DNA from 3 places in the Streptomyces herbicida genome. Region 1 is predicted to be linked to each of the others. Evidence: riboswitches for the same ligand, from Rfam matches in the RefSeq annotation. Region 1 holds a riboswitch; each other region holds the start of a gene.
What was found. A riboswitch is a leader RNA that binds a small molecule or an ion and turns the genes downstream of it on or off. The one in region 1 is predicted to bind S-adenosylmethionine.
Positions count from the first base shown of each region.

Region 2: it holds a riboswitch for S-adenosylmethionine, as region 1 does, so the genes downstream of both, thrC (threonine synthase) here and Q8A52_RS47080 (ABC transporter substrate-binding protein) in region 1, are expected to answer to the same signal.
Region 3: it holds a riboswitch for S-adenosylmethionine, as region 1 does, so the genes downstream of both, Q8A52_RS26135 (glutathione S-transferase C-terminal domain-containing protein) here and Q8A52_RS47080 (ABC transporter substrate-binding protein) in region 1, are expected to answer to the same signal.

Region 1 covers NZ_JAUYWJ010000045.1:16,151-22,405, reverse strand. Annotated here, with positions in the region: gene pstC (phosphate ABC transporter permease subunit PstC) at 1-442, opposite strand, end outside; gene Q8A52_RS47085 (Ig-like domain repeat protein) at 546-2,609, opposite strand; SAM riboswitch class IV at 3,356-3,465, shown strand; gene Q8A52_RS47080 (ABC transporter substrate-binding protein) at 3,725-5,365, shown strand; gene Q8A52_RS47075 (ABC transporter permease) at 5,362-6,255, shown strand, end outside.
Region 2 covers NZ_JAUYWJ010000002.1:553,351-559,605, forward strand. Annotated here, with positions in the region: gene Q8A52_RS06255 (methyltransferase domain-containing protein) at 1-166, shown strand, start outside; gene groL (chaperonin GroEL) at 455-2,077, opposite strand; gene Q8A52_RS06265 (cold-shock protein) at 2,395-2,601, opposite strand; gene Q8A52_RS06270 (ubiquitin-like small modifier protein 1) at 3,033-3,308, opposite strand; gene thrC (threonine synthase) at 3,305-4,588, opposite strand; SAM riboswitch class I at 4,606-4,747, opposite strand; gene Q8A52_RS06280 (glucosyl-3-phosphoglycerate synthase) at 4,877-5,848, shown strand; gene Q8A52_RS06285 (alpha,alpha-trehalose-phosphate synthase (UDP-forming)) at 5,933-6,255, shown strand, end outside.
Region 3 covers NZ_JAUYWJ010000013.1:32,954-39,208, forward strand. Annotated here, with positions in the region: gene Q8A52_RS26130 (hypothetical protein) at 271-444, shown strand; partial or broken gene Q8A52_RS48935 (sulfurtransferase) at 481-582, shown strand; gene Q8A52_RS26135 (glutathione S-transferase C-terminal domain-containing protein) at 637-1,419, opposite strand; SAM riboswitch class IV at 1,631-1,775, opposite strand; gene Q8A52_RS26140 (amino acid ABC transporter permease) at 2,232-3,236, shown strand; gene Q8A52_RS26145 (amino acid ABC transporter ATP-binding protein) at 3,233-4,027, shown strand; gene Q8A52_RS26150 (transporter substrate-binding domain-containing protein) at 4,084-5,103, shown strand; gene Q8A52_RS26155 (GNAT family N-acetyltransferase) at 5,182-5,976, shown strand; gene Q8A52_RS26160 (putative leader peptide) at 6,087-6,203, shown strand.

The sequences.
Region 1 (6,255 bases):
TCACTTTGCTCTGCAGGAAGAACAGCCCCCACAGGCCGTAGACCACCGATGGCACCGCGGCCATCAGGTCCACCAGCGCGATCAGGGTGCGCCGCAGCCGGGCCGGCGCGATCTCGGAGATGTACAGCGCGGTCCCGAGCGCCAGCGGCACCGACACCACGATGGCCACGACGGCGATCAGCAGGGTGCCGGTGAGTACGGCGGCGATGCCGAAGTCGTGCGTGTCGGGTTCCCAGCGCTCGGTGGTGAGGAAGGAGAACCCGGCGGTGCGCAGCGCCTGGAGGGCGCGTAGCAGCAGGAACAGGCCGACGGCCGCCATGATGGCGAGCACGGCGAGACCGGAGCCGCGCAGCGCCCCCCGGAAGAGGCGGTCACCGGCGCCCCGTGCGGTGGACAGCCGCCGTGGTGTGTCCTCGCCCGGCGCGGTCAGCGGGAGGCCCAAGGTCGTGCTCCTTTCTGGTTTCGGCTGTGCGGCGCCCGGGGCCGGAGCCGGCGCATGGGCCGGCTCCAGCCCCTTCAGGCGGACTTCTGGTGGTGCTTCGGCGTCAGTAGCTGGTGATGGTGACGCTCTTGGACTTGGCCTTCACGAAGCTGTTGCCGGCGTAGCGGACGCTGAGCGTGTGCGTGCCCTTGGCGAGCCTGGCGATGGTGACGGTGACCTTGCCGCCGCTGAGGGTGCCGCTGCCGACCAAAGTGGAGCCCTTGTAGATCCGGACCTTGCCCGTCGGGGTGACGCCGGTGGCGCTCACCTTGACGCTGACCGTGGCGTGCTTGAGGTGGCTGATCCGGGTCGGGGCGGTGACGGTCAGGGTCGGGGTGGCCTTGACGACGGTGATGGTGACGTTCTTGCTGGAGGCGGTGTGGGCTCCGTCGCCGCCGTAGCGGATGCTCAGGGCCTTGGTACCGACGGCGCCGAGCTTGGTGGTGGCGACCTTGACCGTGGCCTTGCCGGAGGAGTTCAGGGTGGCGGACCCCACCTTGGTACTGCCGTAATAGGCCGCGACGGTGCCGGTCGGCACGAGGGCGTCGGTGTGGCCGACGGTCACCGCGATCGACTCGGTGGTCCCGTACGCGGGCTTGGCCACCGCCGCCGAGGCGGTCACGGTCGTCGCCGTCTTCGCGGCGGGGACCACCACGCTGGTCGTGGTTGCGTCGCTGTTGCCGTTGATGTCAGCGGCATAGACCGTGACGGTGTACGAACCGGCCGCCAGCCCCGTCAGGTTCGCGCCGGTGCTGGCGGCGGGCACGTCCTTGTAAGCGTAACCGCCCACGGCCGCGCCGGTGCTGTCCTGCACGGTGACGCGGTAGTCGCTCACGGCGGCACCGGAAGCCGGGGCCCAGGACAGCTTGAGCGCACCGGCGCCTGGCGTAGCGGTCACGGACGGGGCCGCCGGGACCGCCGAGGAGAGGTTGCCGTCCTCCAGGCCGCCCCGCTTGACGTGCTTGTTGGTCGGGTCGGCGATGCCGTTGTAACTGACGTTCAGGAAGCCGAACTTGCCGATCACGGACTGGGCCGAGCTGGAGGCGAGCGCCGCCGTGTGGCTGTCGTCGGTCACGAAGACGTCGTAGAGGGGCTGGTTGAAGAAGACGCTGGTCGGGTCGATGGCCCGAGTGGAGACCACGTTGGAGACGTCGCGGCCGAAGGTGGTGTCAGCGAAGAAATCGGGGTTGGAGGAGATCGTGCCGTCGGCGTTCTGTATCACCGGTGCGGTGTAGGTCCCGCTGTTCGCCTCGTCCAGCGCGCCGAGGAACGCGCCGCCCGCGACGGAGGTCGCACTGCGGTCCGGGGCAGTGCCGTTGTGCTGGGCGACGAAGCTGGCGACGGAGAGCGGGACGATGTCACCGTCGTTCTCGATGACGTTGTTCAGACGGTTCTGCTGGACCGCCTTGCCGTCGTAGTCCAGCGTGTCGACGTTGCTGCCGAGCTGGGCGTCGGTGACACCGATGGCCTTCTGGAAGAAGGTGCGGGTGCCGGCGCCGGAGTTGGGGATGAACGGGTGGATCTTGACCCCGTTGATCTCCGTCAGCGCCCCGGTGTAGATGTCGTGCAGCTGCTGCTTCGTCAGCTGGGCGAGCGCGGAGCCCTTGGCTGCGTAGCCCACGGCGTCCCGGGCGAAGGGGATCGCGGTCAGCGCGGTGCCGGAGACCGCGGGCGCGCTGGTGTTGCGGGCGAAGTCGATCTGGTCCTGGATGTTCACCGTGCCGTCGTTGGCACTGGAGGAGACGGCGTAGTTGCCGCCTGCGACCGAGTCGCTCAGGGCGAGGCGGCCGGCATTGGCGCCGTTGGGACGCAGGAACGTCGGCCCGCTCGTCCGGGTCTGGATCTGCGAGGTCGTGGAGCCGGTGCCGGGCTCGGTCGCGTCGTAGGACGCGAGCGTGTAGCCGTCCGCAGTGACGGCGGTCGCGGCGTAGCTGGTGCCGTTGACCGTCTCACCGGCCAGCGCGTCCAGGACGTCCTGGGTGACGTCCGAGCCGACGCCGACCAACTGGTGGGCGGCGATCCCCGCGCCGGGATCGGCGAACGCGGTACCGGAGGTCAGGACGAGAGGGGAGGCGAGCGTGGCGACGACGACAGCGATCGCCACGACGGAGGTACGTCTCAGACGCATGGTTGAACTCCTCGGAAGGCGGCCCACGGGCAGGCAGCATGCGCGCGGGAACAGCGAGCGCGGGTGCGGCGGACGCAGGCACGGGAAAGCGGGAAAGCGGATGACCGCAGGACTGAAACACCGGAAGCCGAACGGCCGTGGGCCGAACGTCCGGGAGAAGGATTCGCCTAGGCGTGCCCGCGCACGTGGGGGTCACGGCCGGGAGGAGTGAGCGCGCGTGTGAGTGTCGGTTCAGACTCAGCAGCAGGCCACGGCGACGCCGGGGCAACAGCTCGCGCTGCGCACGCGCATCAGGTCGACGGCGCGACGCCGCGTCAACGCCGGGGTGGATGTCCGAATCACGGCGGGAACAGTAGCAGCGCCTCTCACAAGAACAACACAAATTCGGCAGCGTCTCGTATGCCGATACGTAGTTGTTCGGACGTGACTGGTTCGCCCTGATTTGCACACGTCGATTTTGAGACGGTCCCATCCCGCATCTTGTCGACTGTACTTTGGCCAACCAGAGGGGCAGTCGTGGGTGGAGCACGGCAGGCGGACCCTGGCGGGCTCGGAAAGTCATCACCGAGCCGCGAGCCGACATCCCTCCCCGGGGCGGTGCTGCAGACGGGCCTCCATTGCCGCCGAGATCCTGGCCGAGCTGGGCCTGCACATATGGTTGTCCGTGCAACAGCCGCGCCTGCGCAGGTCATCCCGCCAGGGCGAACTCTTGACGCCGAGAGAATTGTCGATCTACGGTGAGCGCGAGCTACGAGTTCCGGTGATCAAGCCCTGGCTGGCCGGACGGCAACCCTCGACGCAGCGGGGTGCCCCAGGTGAAGGCTCGGCGGATTTCCCTGTTCTGCAAGTGCGTTTCCTTCGGCCCGTGCGCCGACGACACCCCCAGGAGGACGGCGTGGCAAGTGGCCTCGTGCTGTGCTCCCGACGTCATGTGGATCTGCTGCTGGTCTGCAGCTGTCTCTGTCAGAACTGACTGAGCCGTCGGCGGGAAACGCGCCGACGCATCGTCAACTCTCTTTTCCTTCACCTTCCCACGCGACAACGCGCGCCGTCCGGCAGGTCCAGCCCGGCGCGGCTCCGTCGCGTACCCGCCCATGCGGAAGCGGAGACCAGCCATGACACAGCACATCACGCCCAGATCGCTCCGAACCGGCCTCGGCGCCCTTTCCTTCGGTACGGCGTTCCTGGTGGCCCTGACCGGATGCACCAGCACCAAGGACGGCGGCAACGCGGCCTCGATCAAGGCGCTGACCATCGGCACGACGGACCAGGTGACCAGCCTGGATCCGGCGGGCGCCTGGGACGCGGGCTCCGGCACCATCGAGACCGAGGTCTACTCGACCCTGCTCGGCGTGAAGAACGGCTCCACGGAGGCGTCCCCGGACCTGGCCACCGGTATCAAGCTGACGGGACCCAAGGAGTACACGGTCACCCTCAAGAAGGGCCTGAAGTTCGCCAACGGGCACCAACTGACCTCCTCTGACGTCAAGTTCAGCTTCGATCGCACGCTGAAGATCGCCGACGAGAACGGCCCGTCGTCGCTCCTGTACAACCTCGCCTCCGTCACCGCCCCGGACTCGGCCACCGTCGTCTTCACCCTCAAGTCGGCCAACGACACGCTGTTCCCACAGGTGCTGTCCACGGCGGCCGGCTACATCGTCGACGAGCAGGTCTTCCCGGCGGACAAGATCCTCGACGACAAGTCGGTCGTCGCGGGCAAGCCCTGGAGCGGGCCGTACGGCGTCACGAGCTACGACAAGAACTCCCTGGTCTCCTTCACCGCCAACAGCGCCTACCAGGGCCAGCAGGGCACCCCGAAGACCAAGAACATCCAGCTCAAGTACTACACCGACGCCAGCAATCTGAAGCTCGACGTCCAGCAAGGGGGCATCGACGCCGTCTACCGCACCCTCACCACCGCCGACCTCGACGACCTGGCCAAGAAGAAGGACATCAAGGTCCACACCGGCTCCGGCAACGGCATCCGGTACATCGTCTTCGACTTCCAGACCCAGCCGTACGGCACCAAGTCCAAGAACGCCGACAAGGCCAAGGCGCTGGCCGTACGGCAGGCTGTCGCCGACTCCGTCGACCGGGCCCAACTCGCCCAGCAGGTCTACAAGAACAGCTTCCAGCCGCTCTACAGCTCGGTGCCCGACGGCCTCGCCGGAGCCACACCCGCCTTCAAGTCGCTCTACGGCGACAAGAAGGGCGGCCCCGACAAGACGGCAGCGGCTGCGAAGCTGAAGGCGGCGAAGGTGAGCATCCCGGTCACCCTCAACCTGCAGTACAACAGCGACCACTACGGCTCGTCCTCGGCGGACGAGTACGCGCTGATCAAGACCCAGCTGGAGGCCACCGGCCTGTTCAAGGTGAACCTGCAGTCCACGGAGTGGACCCAGTACGGCAAGGACCGCGTCAAGCACCTGTACCCGCTGTACCAGCTCGGCTGGTACGCCGACTACCTCGACGCCGACAACTACCTCTCGCCCTTCTACGCGGCCAACAGTTGGGTCGCCAACGGCTATGACGACCACGCCGTACGCGCGCTGATCAAGAAGGAGGAGACCGAGACCGACGCGGCCAAGCGGACCGAACTGCTGAAGCAGGCCCAGGACAAGGCCGCCGCGCAGGTGCCGCTGCTGCCGCTGCTGCAGGGGTCCACGGCGATCGTCACCCGCACCGACGTCAGCGGAGTGCCGGATGAGCTGAACAGCGCTTACCAGTTCCGCTGGACGGGGCTTGCGAAGAAGTGAGCGCCCTGACACAGGACACCCCCGGCGCCGTCACCACTTCGGGCGACGGCGCCGCCGGGTACGGACTCGCCCGCTACCTGGTGATCCGCTTCCTGCTCATCATCCCCACCGTGCTGGTCCTGGTCAGCCTGGTCTTCTTCCTGATGCGTGCCACCGGCGACCCGATCAGCGCCGCCTTCGGCGATCGGCTCACCCCGGACCAGCTCCAGGCCAAGCTTCATCAGGCGGGCTACGACCGGCCGTTGTTCACCCAGTACCTGGACTATCTGAAGTCCCTGGTCACCGGCGACTTCGGCCACACGGTCACCGACAACCAGCAGGTGACACACGTGCTGGGCACCTATGGCGCCGCCACCGTCGAACTCGCCTTCTACGCCCTGGCCGTGGCCCTGATCGTGGGCGTCCCGCTGGGCATGGCGGCGGCCTCGTACCGGGACCGCGCGCCCGACGCGGCTCTGCGACTGTTCGCCATCCTCACCTATGCCACGCCCGTGTTCTTCGTCGGCCTGTTGCTCAAGCTCGTCTTCGCGATCCAGTTCGGCTGGCTGCCCGCGTCCGGCCGGGCGAGCACCGACGTCCAGCTCTTCCTCCAGAGCCAGACCAGCACGACGGGGCTCTACCTCGTCGACGCCCTGCGCAGCGGCAGCGGGGCGGCGGTCGCAGACGTCCTGAAGCACGCCGTACTGCCCGGCCTTGCACTGGGGCTGCTCGTCGCGGGCATTCTCCTGCGCCTGGTCCGCACGAACCTGATCGGCACGCTGAACTCCGACTACGTCGAGGCCGCCCGCTCACGTGGCGTCGCACCCTTCCGTCTGGTCACCCGGCACGCCACCCGACCCGCCCTGATCCCCGTCGTCACCGTCCTCGGGCTCCAGGTCGCGGGTCTCCTC
Region 2 (6,255 bases), on a different contig from region 1:
CGCCCTGCGCGCGGCCGGCTACGACTACAGCCCCCGGCACCACCGGCTCACCCTGCAAGGCGGGCGAGCCGTCCGCCTCCCGTTCCACTGCACCGGCGCGAACCCCGACGCGGGCCCCAACTACACGGGCCAGCCCGCGGTGAGCTCCCACTACGAACCCCGCTGACCGGCCTGAGGCGGATACGTCCGCGGCCTGCACCACATCGGCGGCCGGCTCCGACTGCTCGCCCGCGCCGCCTCCCGGCCGACCGGGGACGGACTGCCGATCGCGCACTTCGACCCGGACTCCGTGCGCTGGACGGACGCTTCGACGGCCGGACGCGCTGTCGTCACCGCCTGCGCGCAGCCGGGCACGAGCCCCGCCGACCGCCCGAGCCGGAAAACGCCCGAGGGCGGCACCCCCTGCTGAACAGGGAGTGCCGCCCTCGGAAAGGACAGGCTGATCCGTGAGGGATCAGAAGTCCATGTCACCGCCCGGCATGCCGCCCGGAGCGGCCGCGGCGGCCTTCTCCGGCTTGTCGGCGATGACGGCCTCGGTGGTGAGGAACAGCGCGGCGATGGAGGCGGCGTTCTGCAGCGCGGAACGGGTCACCTTCGCCGGGTCGATGATGCCTTCCTTGACCAGGTCGACGTACTCGCCGGTCGCGGCGTTCAGGCCGTGGCCCGGGGTCAGGTTGCGCACCTTCTCCACCACGACACCGCCCTCGAGGCCGGCGTTGACGGCGATCTGCTTCAGCGGAGCCTCGAGCGCGAGCTTCACGGCCTGGGCGCCGGTCGCCTCGTCACCCTGCAGCTCCAGCTTCTCGAACACCTGGGAGGCCTGGAGCAGGGCCACGCCACCACCGGCGACGATGCCCTCCTCGACGGCCGCCTTGGCGTTGCGGACGGCGTCCTCGATGCGGTGCTTGCGCTCCTTGAGCTCCACCTCGGTGGCGGCACCGGCCTTGATGACCGCGACACCGCCGGCGAGCTTCGCCAGGCGCTCCTGCAGCTTCTCGCGGTCGTAGTCGGAGTCGCTGTTCTCGATCTCGGCGCGGATCTGGTTCACCCGGCCGTTGACCTGGTCGGAGGAGCCGGCACCGTCGACGATGGTGGTCTCGTCCTTGGTGATGACGACCTTGCGGGCGCGGCCCAGGAGGTCCAGGGTCGCGTTCTCCAGCTTGAGGCCGACCTCCTCGGAGATGACCTCGCCGCCCGTGAGGATGGCGATGTCGCCGAGCATGGCCTTGCGGCGGTCACCGAAGCCCGGGGCCTTGACGGCAACGGACTTGAAGGTGCCGCGGATCTTGTTGACGACCAGGGTCGACAGGGCCTCGCCCTCGACGTCCTCGGCGATGATCAGCAGCGGCTTGCCCGACTGCATGACCTTCTCGAGGAGCGGGAGCAGGTCCTTGACGGAGCCGATCTTGGAGTTGGCGATGAGGATGTACGGGTCGTCGAGCGACGCCTCCATCCGCTCCATGTCGGTGGCGAAGTACGCCGAGATGTAGCCCTTGTCGAAGCGCATACCCTCGGTGAGCTCCAGCTCCAGACCGAAGGTCTGGGACTCCTCGACGGTGATGACGCCTTCCTTGCCGACCTTGTCCATGGCCTCGGCGATGAGCTCGCCGATCTGGGTGTCGGCGGCGGAGATGGAGGCCGTGGAAGCGATCTGCTCCTTGGTCTCCACGTCCTTGGCCTGCTCGAGCAGGGCGGCGGAGACGGCCTCGACGGCCTTCTCGATACCGCGCTTCAGCGCCATCGGGTTGGCGCCGGCGGCGACGTTGCGCAGGCCTTCCCTGACCAGGGCCTGGGCGAGCACGGTCGCGGTGGTCGTACCGTCACCGGCGACGTCGTCCGTCTTCTTGGCGACTTCCTTGACCAGCTCGGCGCCGATCTTCTCGTACGGGTCCTCGAGCTCGATCTCCTTGGCGATGGAGACGCCATCGTTGGTGATCGTGGGGGCGCCCCACTTCTTCTCGAGGACGACGTTGCGGCCCTTGGGGCCGAGCGTCACCTTCACGGCGTCCGCGAGCTGGTTCATGCCGCGCTCGAGGCCGCGCCGCGCCTCCTCGTCGAACGCGATGATCTTGGCCATGTGAAGTGGTCCCTCCAGGACTGGGGGTGATTCCTTCGGACCGCGCCCGCGCCCGCGACGGACGGCCCACGGGCCGGTGGTTCCTTGCCCCACCCGGCCTGCGGACCTCACCGACCCGGTCCTTCGTTGTCACTCTCACCTTCAGAGTGCTAACGCCAATGATTAGCACTCGCCCCGTCCGAGTGCAAGAAGCGCCCGCGAAGCGGGGCCCCTCGAGGGGGGTGGTCGGACGGCCCGGGCAGACCGAAGGGCCCGTCCCCCGGGAGGTACGGGCCCTTCGAAGATGAACAGAACGTCGCTGTCAGTCGACGCGTGCTTCAGCTGGTCGCCAGCCGGACCATGTCCGCCTGCGGGCCCTTCTGGCCCTGCGAGATCTCGAAGTCGACCCGCTGTCCCTCTTCCAGGGTGCGGTAGCCGTCCATCTGGATCGCGCTGTAGTGGACGAAAACATCCGCACCACCGTCGACCGCGATGAAGCCGTACCCCTTCTCCGCGTTGAACCACTTGACGGTGCCCTGAGCCATGCCTAACTCCCCTATTACTGGCCCTTGCACAGATCCACACTTCGCGGATCCGGGTCAGACCTCACCCCCCATTGGCTTGGGGGCGTGCGCCGGAACGCGTCGACCGCGGCTGAATGTATCTGTCCAACTGCCGTCTGCAACAGGTCAATCGGACGAGAATTCTGGACGCCACCGGTCCGGAATGTGGTGAGAATTCACCCGAATTCAGGGCAAGTCGGGCCCCATAAAAGGCGCAAATGCCGCAGAAGGCCCGCACACTTTGGCTACTTCTTGTCGGGTCTACGGCATGAATCCAGGGCTTCCGACCCGGAGATCGGGAGCGAGTTCCCCAACTGTACCGCGCTCAACCACACTGAATTGCCCCCTCCGCTTCTCTCACGGAGGAGGCAATCAGATGAACTATCGGTAACTGCCGTTACCCACGGTAATGATCAGCCGCCGGCAACGGCCGGAATGATGGAGACACCCGCGCCGTCGGGGGTCGCCGTTTCCAGGCCCTGTTCGAAGCGGACGTCGTCGTCGTTGACGTACACATTGACGAAGCGACGCAGCTTGCCCTGGTCGTCCAGCACGCGGGCGGCAATCCCCGTGTGGTTCTTCTCCAGGCTCTCGATGACCTCGGCGAGGGTCGCGCCCTCGGCCGTCACCTCGGCCCGACCGCCGGTGTAGGTGCGCAGGATGGTGGGGATGCGGACGGTCACGCTCATGCGAGGCCAGCCTCTCGGAAGGAGTCCAGGTTCGGGCGGATGGTCGCGGTCAGCCCCGTGCCGGCCACCGCGTCAAGCGTCTTGAGGCCGTCGCCGGTGTTGAGGACGACCGTGGTCTTGGTCGGGTCGAGGACCCCGTCCTTGATGAGCTTCTGCGTCACGCCCACCGTCACACCGCCCGCCGTCTCGGCGAAGATGCCCTCGGTACGCGCCAGCAGCTTGATGGCGTCCACGACCTGCTCGTCCGTCACATCCTCCACCGCGCCGCCGGTACGGCGCGCGATGTCGAGGACGTACGGCCCGTCGGCCGGGTTGCCGATGGCCAGGGACTTGGCGATGGTGTTCGGCTTCTGCGGGCGGACGACGTCGTGCCCGGCCTTGAAGGCGGTCGACACTGGCGAGCAGCCCTCGGCCTGGGCACCGAAGATCTTGTACGGCCTGTCCTCGACGAGCCCGAGCTTGATCAGCTCCTGCAGACCCTTGTCGATCTTGGTGAGCTGGGAGCCGGAGGCGATGGGGACCACGATCTGGTCGGGCAGCCGCCAGCCGAGCTGCTCGCAGATCTCGTACGCCAGGGTCTTCGAGCCCTCCGCGTAGTACGGCCGCAGGTTGACGTTGACGAAGCCCCAGCCCTCGCCGGCCGGGTCGCCGATCAGCTCGGAGCAGAAGCGGTTCACATCGTCGTAGTTGCCCTCGATGCCGACGAGCTCACCGCCGTAGACGGCGGCCATGACGACCTTGCCCTGCTCCAGGTCGTGCGGGATGAACACACAGGAGCGGAAGCCGGCCCGGGCGGCCGCGGCGCCGACGGCACCGGCCAGGTTGCCCGTGGAGGAGCAGGAGAGGGTCGTGAAGCCGAAGGCGCGGGCGGCCTCCAGGGCCTGGGCGACGACGCGGTCCTTGAAGGAATGCGTCGGGTTGCCGGAGTCGTCCTTCACATACAGGCCGCCGGTCACTCCGAGCTCGCGCGCCAGGTTGTCGGCCTTGACGAGCTCCGTCCAGCCCGGGTTCAGGTTCGGCTTTCCGGCCACGTCCGCGGGGACGGGCAGCAGCGGCGCGTAGCGCCAGATGTTCGCGGGGCCCGCCTCGATGCGCCTGCGGAGTTCCTCGGTTTCGTACGCCGAGAAGTCGTACGCGATCTCGAGCGGGCCGAAACACTCCTCGCAGGCGAACACCGGTCCGAGCGGTACCCGGTGACCGCACTCGCGACAGCTCAGCGCAGCGGCCGGGCCGAGGTCTACGGTGGGATTGCTGGTGCTTGCAACTGTCTGCACAGCCATGGAGGCGAGGCCCTTTCTCCTCATCTTCCTCACGACGCATCTCGCCGTGAGACGGATTTGGCACCTTCCCTAGCCGGGAGCCTCGCTGGAGAACGAGAACCGACTGGAGGGTTGCCGGGGCTTCATCGGGCCGTGTCCCTCTGCCCCTCTGGATGAGCTGTATGTGGTTGTAAACGCCCACGACCCTCGACATGCGATGGTCATCGGCGTTGTTCAAGACTGTAACCGAAGGCCAGGACAGTTGAGATAGTCGTCCGAACCGCGAGACAACGTGAGGAGCCGCTGACTGTGCTGGAAGAAGTCGAGCGCTGGCTGGCCACCCGCTCCTGGTCCGTGACCGATCGCCCCCTCCACAAGATCCTCGCCGCCAAGCAGCGGACGGGTCAGTCGGTGTCCGTGGTGCTGCCCGCGCTCAACGAGGAGGAGACGGTCGGTGACATCGTCGCCGTGATCCGCCACGACCTCATGCAGCAGGTCCCGCTGGTCGACGAGATCGTCGTCGTCGACTCGGGATCCACCGACCGCACCGCCGCGGTGGCCACCGCCGCGGGCGCCAGGGTCGTCCACCGCGACGACATCCTGCCGCGCATTCCGGCCGTCCCCGGCAAGGGGGAGGTCCTGTGGCGGTCCCTGCTGGTCACGAGCGGGGACATCGTCTGCTTCATCGACGCCGACCTGAGGGAGTTCTCCTCCGGCTTCGTCTCCGGGATCGTCGGCCCGCTGCTCACCGACCCGGAGGTCGACCTGGTCAAGGCCATGTACGACCGCCCACTCGGCACCGAATTGAATTCACTCGCCTCCGGCAGGACGGCGGGCCAGGGCGGCCGGGTCACCGAGCTGATGGCGCGCCCGCTGCTGAACATGCACTGGCCGCAACTGGCCGGCTTCGTTCAGCCGCTCGGCGGCGAGTACGCGGCCCGCCGCTCCCTGCTGGAACAGCTCCCGTTCCCCGTCGGCTACGGCGTGGAGCTGGGCATGCTGGTCGACGCCCTGCACCTGGTGGGCCTGGACGCCCTGGCCCAGGTCGACGTGGGCGTGCGCAAGCACCGGCACCAGGACGGGCAGGCGCTGGGCCGGATGGCGGCGGCGATCTACCGAACGGCGCAACTGCGGCTGGCCCGCGGTCACCTCATCCGTCCCTCCCTCACCCAGTTCGAGCGGGGCGAGGACGGCTTCGAGCCGCGTACCTACTCGGTGGACACGGAGGAGCGGCCCCCGATGGCGGAGATCGCGGAGTACGCCTCGCGCAGAGTGGCCTGATCGGCTGGAGAACGGCTGTATACGGCCCCCTCTCAGGGTGGAACGTACGTTTGAGCGTTTCCGGGCCGGGCTAGGTTGAGGCGTATGGCTTCCACGCACGGTGCTGCTGAAGTGCTGGTCGCGTCCAATCGCGGCCCGGTTTCGTACGAGGTACGCCCCGACGGCGCGGCTGGTGCGCTGCACGCCAAGCGGGGCGGCGGCGGGCTGGTCTCGGGGCTGTCGGCCATCGGGCCGCACACGGACGCGGTGTGGGTGTGCGCCGCGCTGAGCGACGCCGACCGGGAGGCGGTGCGCCGCTCGCACGGCGGCCGGCGGCTGTCCGTGGACGCGACCGGCGGCCAGCAGGTGCGCATGCTGGACATCGACGCGACGATCTTCTCCGACGCGTACAACGGCGTCGCCAACTC
Region 3 (6,255 bases), on a different contig from region 1:
ACCGGGTGGGCGAGTGCGGCCAGGACACGCGGTTCCAGCTCCTCCTGGCTGCGCCCGAGTGAGCGTCGTCCTCGGGCGGCGTGACCTTGGGACCGCCGCCGGGCGTCCAGGTGTACCGGGCGGTGGTCACGATCACAGCACCGACGAGGCCGTTGGCGCGGCGCAGCTTGGTGCCGCCCGCCTCGCACTGTCGACGGTCACGCAACACGACCTCCTGGTCAGGAAGGGCGTGAACAACATCTCCGACCCGCCTGCCGCGGTTCGACCTGGGTGCGGCCGATCACGGAGCTGGACGTCTACCGGCACGCGCACGCCGAGATCATCATGGGCAGTGCCGATGCGCTGCTGGACGGTGAGGTGAACGCCGCACCCCCGGGGGCGTCGGCCGCCGTGTCGTCGGCGAACGGCCCGGGCCGGTTCCTGCCCGCCACCGAACTCGCCTAACGCGTTGGCACGGTATTCAAGGGCGACGAGCCACCGTTGATCCTCTACTGCAGAGGCGGCATCTCCGCCGTCGGCACGGTTCTCGCCCTCACGCTCCTGGGCCGTCGGGACATCGCCTTGTATGACGGTTCCCTGGAGGAATGGTCCCAGGATCCGTCCTGGCCGCTCGCGACGGGCACCTGTGTGCTGGGCTCACGCCGCGTCAGGCACCGGGTCGGTCCTGGCCGGGAAGGCGGGGTGGTTGCCGAGCCGGCGTACGTAGTCCCGGAGCCGGGGGTGCGAGCTGAGGGTGTCGGCCGGGCCGAGATGGACGAGCGCCACCCACAGGTCTACGTCCGCTGCCGTCAGAGCCTCGCCCAGCGCATACGGCTGCCCGGCGAGCCGACGCTCCAACAGTTCCAGTGCCGCCGATCGTTTTGAGGACTCGGCGACCGGGGTGACATCCCGATCCAGCAGGTCACAGAGGGCGTCGATGTCCGCGGCGAGGGTTGGCGGGCGCAGCGCGGAGGGGCAGGCTCCGTCGTGACCGGACAGCAGGCCCGCGAGGTCGCGGAGGATGTCGGGGGTGTGGTTGCTGACGATGCGCCCGCTCCACCGGTCGCGTAGCGCGGGCGCCTTCAGTGGTCCGTCGTAGTGGTGCACCGTGGCTTCGTACGCGCGGCGCAGTGAGGCGAAGGCGTCGGGTGTCTCGGCGGGGTGAGCCAGGAGTGTGGTGGCGACCGAGTCCTTCAGGCCGAGCAGGTCGAGGCTGATGGAGATGCGCAGCGAGCGGGGACAACTCCCCGACAGAAACAGTTCGTAGCGGTGCGGTGCCGGGTAGAAGCCGCCGGCCAGACCGACGCCGATACGGCTGTGGAAGAGGTGGGGGAGGGGGGACGGTACGGCCGCGCTGGGGCGATGGCCCGAAGCGGACGAACTCTGGTTGCCGGCATTGGAGTTGTCTGTGCTGGAACTGGGTGAAGTTGTCTCGGGCATGACTCTCCCTTTGGGAACGAGCAAGCTACCGCCGCCTTGTGGGCACCGGCGGCCGAATGCGGAGCGACTGAGCTTGCCGCACCGGTCCGGATGGCGCGGACGGGTGGCGGATCAGTAAGCGCTGGAGACCCGCGACAGATCGATGTGCAGGCGCCTCGTCAAGTCGTTCCAGGGCATTCCCACCAGTCCCACCTCCGGCTCGCGAGACGCGAGACCACGCTTGCCCCGCCGCACCGGCGGGACCCGGTCGTCACCCGGGGCACCCCGTCGCGGTGGAAGGGTTGCCTGTCAGCGGGCCGGGGCCGATGACCACATGAGCGGGGCGAACCCGCGCCGTGGCGCTGACAATCGTGACCGTCCCCGTCAGTTTCAGTGAGCTCCGTGACGCCGTCAAGAAGGCCGAGCATGCGGTCTCACCTGGTGGTCACGCGGATTGACATTCTTTTCGGTACCTGCCTAACTTGCGGCTCAGACCGAGATGCCCCAGGGGCGGAGAAGTGATGGTGACAGCGATGTACGCAGCTGACGGGACGGCCGCATGGCGGCTCCGCGGCCGCGTCGTGCTGTGCACGGACCGCTCCGTCGACCTGCTGCGCGTCAACAGCGCGCTGTGTACGGTCGCTTGCCGCGCCCTCTGTCAAGGCTGACGGCTCTCTGAGTCTCTGACGACCACCGCTGTCGCGGTGCGCCCTCTCCCCGCCCAGCCCCCGCATCGCGTGTACCCGTGCGTCGCCTCGTGCCGAGCCGTTCCCGCGCGGTGTGGTGCTGCCGCTTTCCGCGGTCCTGGGTGTCCGTAACCGATGGAGCCCTCCATGAGTGAACCTCCCGGCATCGCTGTGTCCTCCGGATCAGCACCGCCCGCCGAGGCGATCCCCCGCCCCGACACCCCCGCCGTGCCGAAGCCCCTGGCGGCGCAGCGAGTCCTTCCGCTCCGGCGTCCCGGCCGCTGGATCATCACGGCTGCCGTGCTCCTGCTGGTCGCCCAGATCACCCACGGGCTGGTGACCAACCCGTTCTACCAGTGGGACCGCTTCCGCTACTGGTTCCTGCGCCCCACCGTCCTCGACGGGCTGGTCATCACCCTCGAAGTGACCGCGTTCAGCGCGGTGTTGGGGCTGCTCGGCGGGATCTTGATCGCGCTGGGGCGGCTCTCCGGGAGTCCGGTGCTGCGTGCGGTGAGCTGGGTGTACACCTGGCTGTTCCGGTCCGTGCCGCTGATCGTCGTGCTGATCTTCCTCTACAACTTCTCTGCCCTGTACCAGACGTTGAGCCTCGGGGTGCCCTTCGGGCCCGCCTTCTTCACCTTCGACGAGTCGCGGCTCGCCTCCGACATGGTGGTCGCCGTCGTCGGCCTCAGCCTCAACGAGGCGGCCTACGCCTCCGAAGTGGTGCGCGGCGGAATCCTCTCCGTCGACCAGGGCCAGCACGAGGCCGCTGCCGCGCTCGGCCTGCCCCAGAGCTACCAGTTCACCCGGATCGTCTTCCCGCAGGCCCTCAGGTCCATCACTCCGAACTACGTCAACCAGCTGATCGGCCTGATCAAGGGCACATCCCTGGTGTTCTACGTGTCGCTGCTCGACCTGTTCGGCTCGGTGCAGACGATGGGCAGCACCTACCCCGGCGACATCGTGCCGCTGCTGCTGGTCGCCACCGTCTGGTACCTGATCCTCACGAGTGCCGTGTCCGTCGTCCAGTTCTACGTCGAGCGGTACTTCGCCCGGGGCGCCATCCGCACCCTGCCGCCGACCCCGTTGCAGAAACTCCGCACCGGCCTGCGGGACCTGCGCGAACGTGCGCGCAGGGAGGCCGCCGTATGAGCACCGACACCCCCGGGACCCTGGCGGCCGCGCCCGCCGCCGTCGAGGTCCACGACGTACACAAGTGGTACGGCACTCACCGTGTGCTGGACGGCATCGACCTGGCCGTCCGGCCCGGCGAGGTCACCGTGATCCTCGGTCCGTCCGGCTCCGGCAAGTCCACGCTGCTGCGGGTCATCAATCACCTGGAGAAGCCCGAGGTCGGCTACGTCAGCGTCAACGGCGAGTTGATCGGCGTACGGCGTCAGGGGGAGCGGCTGAAGGAGCTGAGTGAGCGGGCCATCCTCACCCAGCGCAGCCGGATCGGCTTCGTCTTCCAGAACTTCAACCTCTTCCCGCACCTGACCGTGCTGGACAACGTGGCCGCCGCCCCGGTCGCCACCGGGAAACTCAGCAAGCCCGAGGCCCAGGAAATCGCCCGCGAACTCCTCGGACGGGTGGGCCTGGCCGACAAGACCGGCGCCTATCCACGGCAGCTGTCCGGCGGCCAGCAACAGCGGGTGGCCATCGCACGTGCCCTCGCCCTGAGCCCCGGCGTCATCCTCTTCGACGAACCCACCTCCGCCCTCGACCCCGAACTCGTGGGCGAAGTCCTTGCCGTCATCAAGGACTTGGCGACCAGCGGTACCACCCTCGTCATCGTCACCCACGAGATCGGCTTCGCCCGCGAGATCGCCGACCGCGTCGTCTTCATCGACGGCGGAAAGATCGTCGAGCAAGGCCCGCCGGCCGAGGTCCTCGACCACCCCAAGCACGAGCGGACCAGGGACTTCGTCAGCAAAGTCCTCTGACCGCCGCCTGCCCCACCTCATCTCTCATCGCACACCGCTCATCACCAAGGACAGCCATGCGCACCCTCAGCTTCCGCAGCCGACTCCTCCGCGGTCTCACCGCAGGCACCGTCGTCGCCACGCTCGCCGCCGGACTCGCCGCCTGCGGGGGCAGCAGCGACGCCGCCGTCACGGCCGACGCCGCCGGCACGGTCACCGTGGGACAGCTGTCCAACGGGGCCGCCAAGCCGACCCCACTCAAGGTGTCCGACGTCAAGTCGATCAGCGCCGAACTGCCCCCGACGGTCAGGAAGAGCGGCGTGCTGAAGATTGGCGTCGGTGCCCTGCCGGACGGCTTCCCGCCGCTGGCGTACATCGGCTCGGACCAGAAGACCCTCACCGGCGCCGAACCCGATTTCGGCCGCCTGGTCGCTGCCGTCCTCGGCCTCAAGCCCGAGTTGCAGAACTCCACTTGGGAGAACATGTTCGTCGGTATCGACAGCGGCAAGGTCGACGTGGCCTTCGCCAACATCACCGACACCGAGGAGCGCAAGAAGAAGTACGATTTCGCCTCCTACCGCAAGGACAACCTCGGCTTCGAGGTGCTCAAGAAGAGCACTTGGAACTTCGACGGCAACTACGAGAACCTCGCCGGGAAGACCGTCGCCGTCGACAACGGCACCAACCAGGAGAAGATCCTCCTGGAGTGGCAGACGAAGCTGAAGAAGGAGGGCAAGACCCTCACCGTCAAGAACTACGCCAGCAAGAACACCGTCAACCTGGCGCTGACCGGCGGCAAGATCGACGCCTACTTCGCCGCCAACCCGGGCATCGCCTACCACATCACGCAGACCGCCGAGTCGCCCAACCCGACCCGCAGCGCGGGCACCTTCTCCGGCGCCGGTGCCACTCTGCAGGGGCTGATTGCGGCGACCACCAAGAAGGACAGCGGGCTCGCCAAGCCCGTCGCTGACGCCATCAACTATCTGATCAAGAACGGTCAGTACGCCAAGTGGCTCGCCGCCTACAACCTCTCCAATGAGGCCGTCGCCACGTCCGAGGTCAACCCGGCCGGCCTGCCGCTCGACAACTCCTGACCGTCGTCCGCCCACCGGACTCCGCCGTGCCCCGGTGGAGTCCCGGCCGCGTTCCCGATACGGAGACTCCGCACCGCAATGTCCACCAGCGTTCACCACGCCGTGTTCCCGAGCCCGACGCAATCGCACATCCTGGACAACGCCGCCTGGGCCGCGCTGACGGGCCCGCACGTCCATTTCGCCGAGCGCGTCGGCCGGGCCGCCCGCTACCTGACGTACGTCTCCCCGTTCACCGCCCTGGAGGACCCCGCCGATCCCCGTGCCTGGGACGACCTGGCCGCACTGGTGGGACCCGGTACCGTCACCCCGGTCACCGCGGTCCAGACGGTGCCCGGAGGCTGGGAGATCGTGGACAGCGGTGAGGGCGTCCAGATGGTCGACACCGCTCTGTACGCGGAACCCGCACCCGAAGCGGTGCGGCTGGGACCCGCCGACGTACCCGAGATCCTCGGCCTGATCGCCCTCACCCAGCCGGGCCCCTTCCTGCCCCGTACCGTCGAGCTCGGCACCTACCTCGGCATCCGGGACGGCGGGCGGCTGATCGCCCTGGCCGGCGAACGCCTTCGCCCACCGGGCTGGACCGAGATCAGCGCCGTCTGCACCCACCCGGAGCACCGCGGCCGGGGCCTGGCCACCCGGCTGGTTCGCGCGGTCGCGGCGGGGATCAGGGAACGCGGCGACACCCCTTTCCTCCACGCCGCAGCGAGCAACACCCACGCGATCCGGCTCTACGAGTCCATCGGGTTCACCCTGCGCCGCCGTACGCGGTTCGCGCTCGTCCGCACGCCGGGCGGACAGCCGGAAAAACAAGGTGGGGACGAAACAAAAGCCCGGGACGAACAAGTAGCCGGACAACCGGAAGAAAAGGCATAGCCGTGCTGTTGTGCTTGCTGACCAGCAAGTGGCGCCCCTTCGGCAAGACGCGAGCGCGAGGTGGGCAAGGGCCCCGGGGCCGCTGGACCGGAAGGGCGGAGGTGAGGCACATGCGTCCCGTGTCCCGTCACCGCGTCGTGAACCCCGCCCCGCCCCGCCGCCTGCATCTGTACTCCCGGCCACACATCGACCTGCTGCGCGTGGCCGGCGCGCTCTGTTGCTCCTGACCCGTTGTCCTCGCAGCCGCACCCTTCGTACGGGGCGGCTCCCTCGTACGGC